Linked DNA regions of Ruficoccus amylovorans. Each later gene encodes a partner of the first gene's protein in a complex. Links are inferred from orthologs where the notes say so. Each region holds a gene or a part of one and is shown on either strand. Other genes may lie near its edges.

Region 1 (3,158 bases):
CTCCACGCTGGTGGCGGGTCTGCTTGTTCCGCTGGACACGGCGATCTATTTCGGCGTGGGCCTGAGCATTATCCTGTTTCTGCGCAAGGCGGCTTCGCCCGAACTGGTCGAGTACGGCTTTACCGACGAGGGGCAGTTGACCGAACTGGAAGAAGAGGGCGGGCGGCGCGACCCGGAGATTTCCATCATCCACGTCGAGGGGGATCTGTTCTTTGGCGCGGCGGAAATCTTCCGCGACCAGATGCGCCGCGTCTGCGAGGACGCCAACCTGAAAATCGTCATCGTGAAGATGCGCAACGCCCGTCACCTTGACGCGACCGCCGTCATGGCGATTGAGGAGTTGCTCAAGTTCATGCATGAGCACGACCGGCATCTGCTTTTCTCCGAATGCAAGAAGGACGTCATCCGTGTCTTTAAAAACTCCGGCCTGCTCGATGAACTCGGGCGCGGCCACGGCGTCTTCCCCGACACCCCGCACAACCCGACCAAGTCCACCGCCAACGCCCTCAAGCGGGCCATGGAAATCATGGGCGGCCAGCAGGCCGACATCAAAATCTACGTCAATCCCGGCAAGAAAAAGTAGCCGCTCGGCTTCTCTCCTTATTTATCTCCGGTGCTGGCAGTTCTGGTTCCTGCGAAGGAACGAAGTTCCGTTTCAAAAGTTTTTTGGGGAGCGGGCGAGAGGGTGTTTTTTTCAAAAAAACACCCTCTCGCATAAACCCACAAAGCGATTAAAAAACGGCCTTATTCTTCGCGCAGGCGGGCTTTCATGCGGGCGCGGGATTCCTCGCACAGGCCGAGTTCGGAGAGGGCTTCCTCGCAGCACTCGGGGTGGTTCTCGACTTGCGAGCAGACGGCCTCGATCTGTTGCCGGTAGCGGTCGGTGTAGCAGCAGCAGCGGCACAGCAGGCGCAGCTTCAGCTTTTCCCAAAAGCTCAGGTGGCGTTCCCGCGACTCGGAAATGAGCCGCGTGGCATCCCGGCAACTCAGGCCGTGCTTGAGGAAAAACTTGAGCATGTCTGGACAGGAAGGGCGGACGTTTATGCCCGGAAAGAAGCAAATGATGCAGGTTCTATGTCGTCAGGAGGGGCAAATCCTTTCAAGTTAGAGAGCCTTACATGCAATCGCTGCTCGATATTCTCCAGAAAACCACCGCATTTTTCCAGCAAAAAGGCGTGCCCCAGGCGAGGTTGGACGCCGAGCTGATCCTGGCTCATGCCCTCGGCTGCCGACGCCTGGACCTTTACCTGCAATTCGAACGCCTCCTCAGCGACGACGAACTGGCCGCGATGCGTCCGATGGTCGCCCGGCGAGGCAAGCGCGAGCCCTTGCAGTACATCCTCGGGGAGGCACATTTCCACGGGCTCGTGCTCCGGGCTGACCCGCGTGCCCTCATTCCCCGCCCGGAGACTGAGGAGCTGATTGAGCTACTGGCCAGTCGTTTCGCAGCGGTGCCCCCGGTCTCGATCTGCGACCTGGGGACCGGCACCGGCGCCATCGCCCTGTCGCTGGCGACGGTTTTTCCGCAAGCGCAGGTCACGGCGGTGGACGCCTCGTCCGCCGCTTTGGAGCTGGCCACGGAAAACGCCCGTGCCGCCGGGGTGGCCGAGCGGGTGCGATTTGTCGAGTCGGACTGGTTCGGGGCGCTGGGCGGGGAGCGCTTTTCTCTCATCGTCTCAAACCCGCCCTACCTGACTGAGCAGGAGTGGGAGCAGGCCGAGCCCGAAGTCCGTGACTGGGAGCCGCAAAGCGCCCTCACCGCCGGTCCCGACGGCTTGGACGATTACCGCAAAATCATCGCCACCGCTCCAGCCCATCTGGATGCCGGTGGCTGGCTGGCGTTGGAGACAGGGATCGCCCAGCACGCGGCATTGGAGGAGTTGGCCCGTGCGGCTGGGTTCGCCGAGGTCGAGAGCCTGCCAGACTTGAGCAAGCGGGAGCGGTTCTTCCTCGCCCGGATGGGATGTTAAGGGGCCGGTTGCCACCCGGCCCAGCCCCGAAAACGAGTTTTTCAACAGGTCCTGGTGCAACCGCTAGCCGAGGCGGTCAGTGGCGACGTGGTACTGGGGGTCTTCGGAGAGGTTGACCTCGACCAGGTCGCCGGCCTTGTCGAGCAGCTTGCGGCACTCGGGGGAGAGGTGGGTCAGGTGCAGGCGTTTGCCGAGGCTGCGGTATTTTTCGGCCACGGTATTGATCGCTTCGAGGCCGGACTGGTCGTAAACGCGGGTGAAGTAGAAGTCGATGACGACCTCTTCCGGGTCTTCACGGGGATTGAACAGCTCCTTGAACGAGGCAACCGAGGCGAAAAACAGTGGGCCGTGTAGCTGGTACACGCGTGCGCCTTTTTTGTCCGGGTAAACTTCCGCGCCCAGGTGGGTGGCGTGCCGCCAGGCGAAAACCAGCGCCGAGATAATTACCCCCAGGATGACCGCCGAGGCCAGGTCGTGCATGACCACGGTGTAGCCCGCCACCACGACCATGACGAGGATGTCGCTGAAAGGGACCTTGCGGAACATGCGCAGGCTGGCCCACTCGAAGGTCCCGATTACGACCATGAACATCACCCCAACCAGCGCCGCCATCGGGATCATTTCGATCCACGGGGCCAGCACCAACACGAAGGACAGCAGGCAGACGGCGGCAGTGATGCCGCTGGCTCGCCCGCGCCCACCGGAGTTTACGTTGATGAGCGACTGGCCGATCATGGCGCACCCGCCCATGCCGCCGAACATCCCGCACACGATATTGGCCAGGCCCTGTCCGACGCATTCGCGGTTGCCCCGTCCGCGGGTCTCGGTGATTTCGTCGATCAGGCTCAGCGTCATGAGCGACTCGATCAGCCCGACTCCGGCCATGGTCAGGGCAAAGGGCAGGATAATCCAGAGAGTCGCCAGGTTGAACGGCGGGAGGATGTCGTACTGCCCGTCGAGAAAGAACAGCTTCGGCAGCCCGGCGGAGATCCCGCTCTCGGCCTCGACGGTGGCGGCGACCTGCGCGGCGATGGCCGCATCCGGGGCCTCGGGGCCGAGCTCCTGGCGGGCCTCGGTAGTGGCGCGGGCGGTGGTGTTGGTCCGGAGCATGTCGCCCACCGTCAGCAGTGCGTGGGGCTGGTTCTGTGCGGACCAGCTTGCCGGAGCGGCCTGGTTGATGGCGATGGA
Region 2 (3,183 bases), on another replicon or contig:
GAAGGGCACCCGGCGGTCTTCTTGGACCATCTTGAAATTGACATTGATGGCCGGGTTTTTGTTCGAGCCCTTGTTGATCTCAAAGAGGTAGCGGGTTTTGATCGTGTTGTCCACGATGACGCCGATCTGGCTGATCTCGAAGTCCGTCTGGATCTGAAGCTCGTTCTGACGGCTGAAATACGGGGGCAGGGGGCACTCGATCAGCTCACAGGCGAAAATCCCGTCCACGGCCCCGGCAATCTTGCTGCCGCGGATCATCTCGGCCAGGCCGGTGCTGATGATGTAGTGCTCCAACCGGATTTCGTGTTTTCTGTAATCGGGCTTGGACGTGGCGAAGTCCTTTAATTCGCCAAAAAACTCCGGCAGCCCCGGGAAAAACGGAATCTGCCCGCCCAACTCGTGCAGATGGCGGTTTTGCAGGCCCTTGAGCGGGCCGTTTTTGATGAAGCTGAGCAGGTGGTTGAGGTAAACGGTCTCGCGCGAGACGGTAATGCCGCGCTTGGCGTAGATGTCGGGCAGGGCGTTGACCTCGGCCCAGAAGTGCTCCTCGTCGATCCCGTAGCGCTCGAAAATCGGAGCCTGCATGTACCCCGGCGTCAGGGTCTTGTCGAAGTCCCAGATCACCGCCACCACGTTGCGGTTGTTCAGCTTGTTGGTCGAAGAAGTCATTCTGAGAGAAAAGAAAAAACGTCGTCCGGCTGACGGGGCCACAAGGCCGCTTTGCCAAAGATGAAAAAAGATTCACTGCAAAGGCGCAAAGAGGCAAAGTTTTTTCTGAGCTACATGCTGCGTGCACTTGAAGATGCGTTTTTAACTAACCACAAAGACACAGAGCCACAAAAAGCACAGAGGGAGATTGTGTGGCCAATAAAGTCAGCTTCCCTCTTACTTCTTTGTGCCTTTGCGCCTTTGTGGTTAATCTATTCTTTTAATCGTCGCTGCTTCGATTCGGCCCCCGCATCTTTAGCCTTGTCTTTGCGGGCGGGCTTTGCGGCGATGGGGGGCTTTAGAAAATCCATGGAAGGCATCCCCGACATCGCTCCGTTCAGGAACCGCAAGGAAGAACTCGACGCCAAAATGGCCGAGCCGGACTTTTTCTCCGACCAGCGCCGTGCCGCCGAGCTCTCGCGCGAGCATACCCGGCTGAGCGGCATCGTGGCCCTTTACGATGCCGCCGACAAGCTCGAAGCCGACCTGGCGGGCAATCGCGTCATTATCGACGATCCCGAGACCGACCCAGAGCTCAAGGAACTGGCCGCCGAGGAAATCGCCGGGCTGGAGGAGCAGGTCGCTCAGAAGCGCGACGAACTGCTGCTGGCCATGCTGCCACCGGACCCGAGCGACTCGCGCAACACGATTGTCGAAATCCGTGCCGGGGCCGGGGGGGACGAGGCGTCGCTCTTCGCCGGGGACCTGACGCGCATGTACCACCGCTTCGCCGATCAGCGAGGCTGGACCGTGGAGCCAATGGGGGCGAGCGAATCCGATGCGGGCGGTTTTAAGGAAATTTCCTTTCTCATCACGGGCGACGACGTTTACAAGGTGCTCAAGTACGAGAGCGGCGTCCACCGCGTGCAGCGCGTGCCAGTGACCGAGGCCAGCGGGCGCATTCACACCTCGACCGCGACCGTGGCCGTGCTCCCCGAGGCCGAGGAAGTCGATATCGAGATCAAGACCGAAGACCTCGAAATCACCACCACACGCGCCAGCGGCGCGGGCGGTCAGCACGTCAACACCACCGACTCGGCCGTGCAGATGACGCACAAGCCCACCGGTCTGACCGTCTATTGCGCCGACGAGCGCTCCCAGCACAAGAACCGGGCCAAGGCGTTGACCGTGCTTCGCTCCCGTTTGCTGGAGCAGAAGCAGCGCGAGGAACAGGAAAAGTACGCCGCCAACCGCCGCAGCCAGATCGGCACTGGCGACCGCTCCGAGCGCATCCGGACGTATAACTTTCCGCAAAACCGTCTGACCGATCACCGCATCGGCCTGAGCCTTTCGCTGCCGCAGGTGATGGAGGGCGACCTCGACGATCTCGTCGAAGCCCTCCGCCGGGCGGATCTCCAGGCCCGCCTCGACGCAATGAACAAGTAGGCGCGGCCTGCCCGCCAGCGGGCAGAGATATTCGATCTGCCGGCTTTTGTGAGCCATCCTTGTGTGGTCACATGGCTGAGGATATGGAATGCCCAATTCCCGCGATTTATCCGTACATCAAAAAAATGCCGCGGATGTTGGTCCGCGGCATTGAGAAAAAAAGGTTGCGCTCGGTCCGCTTAGCGGCCGGTCGGGGCCTGCTGTTTCTTGCGGGGGCCGTTCGAGCCGAAGGACTTGCCGCCACCGAAGGACTTACCGCCGCGCGAGGGCTTTTGGCGGAAGCTGCCACGCTTTTTGAAGGAGCCGCCTTTGCGTCCCGCAGGAGCGCGGTCTTCGCGGCGCTTGCTCGGGTTGCGGTAGCGCAGGGCGACGGGCTCGGCGTGGAAGGGGTGCTCCTCCTCGACCGGGATACTCTGCCGGATGAGCTTCTCGATTGAGAAGAGCAGGGGCAGTTCCTCGGCGCTGTTGAAGGAGACGGCCAGGCCGCTGGCTCCGGCACGGGCGGTGCGCCCGATACGGTGCACGTAGCTGTCGGGCTCCATCGGCAGGTCGAAGTTCACGACGAGCGTCACGTCTTTGACATCAATGCCACGGGCGGCCACATCGGTCGCTACCAGCACGCGGATTTCGCCGCTGCGGAAGCGGTTCAGGGCCTTCTGGCGGGCGGCCTGGGTCTTGTTGCCGTGGATGGCGTCGGCGGGGATGCCTTCGTGGGTCAACTGGTTGGCCAGGCGGTTCGCGCCGTGCTTGGTCTTGGTAAAGATCAGGCTCAGTTCGTCGGGGTTGCCGTCGGAACGCTCGTTGAGCAGGTGCGTGAGCAGTGTGCGCTTGTGCTCGTGCTGCACGAAGTAGAGCTTCTGCTCGACCTTCTCGGCGGTGGTGGCCGCCGGGGCGATACGGATTTCCTTCGGGTTGCGCAGCAGGGTGGTGGCCAGCTCGGCGATCTGCCCGGCCATCGTGGCCGAAAAAAGCAGGGTCTGGCGCTTGGGCGGCAGTTCCTTGGCGATGCGGCGGATGTCGTGGATGAAGCCCATGTCGAGCATGTGGTCGGCTTCGTCGAGGACGAAGGTTTCCACCTGATCGAGGTCG

The links.
Region 2: the proteins of prmC (region 1) and prfA are in contact, whole or in part, in a crystal structure (PDB 2B3T), measured with the Escherichia coli proteins. The link is inferred for Ruficoccus amylovorans from one-to-one orthologs.

What each region holds. Positions count from the first base shown.
Region 1 is NZ_JACHVB010000035.1:233,668-236,825, forward strand. What follows is about bases 200-3,044. They hold prmC (peptide chain release factor N(5)-glutamine methyltransferase), read left to right. Parts: upstream 200-1,118; coding sequence 1,119-1,970; downstream 1,971-3,044. Other genes in these bases: H5P28_RS12650 (SulP family inorganic anion transporter), read left to right, coding at 200-583; H5P28_RS12655 (hypothetical protein), read right to left, coding at 745-1,017; H5P28_RS12665 (SulP family inorganic anion transporter), read right to left, coding at 2,034-3,044. In the rest of the region: more of H5P28_RS12650, read left to right, coding at 1-199; more of H5P28_RS12665, read right to left, coding at 3,045-3,158. UniProt on the Escherichia coli protein: Methylates the class 1 translation termination release factors RF1/PrfA and RF2/PrfB on the glutamine residue of the universally conserved GGQ motif, i.e. on 'Gln-235' in RF1 and on 'Gln-252' in RF2.
Region 2 is NZ_JACHVB010000014.1:221,290-224,472, forward strand. Bases 186-3,055 are described here. They hold prfA (peptide chain release factor 1), read left to right. Parts: upstream 186-1,017; coding sequence 1,018-2,094; downstream 2,095-3,055. Other genes in these bases: H5P28_RS05405 (HAD family hydrolase), read right to left, coding at 186-669; H5P28_RS05415 (DEAD/DEAH box helicase), read right to left, coding at 2,274-3,055. Also shown: more of H5P28_RS05405, read right to left, coding at 1-185; more of H5P28_RS05415, read right to left, coding at 3,056-3,183. UniProt on the Escherichia coli protein: Peptide chain release factor 1 directs the termination of translation in response to the peptide chain termination codons UAG and UAA.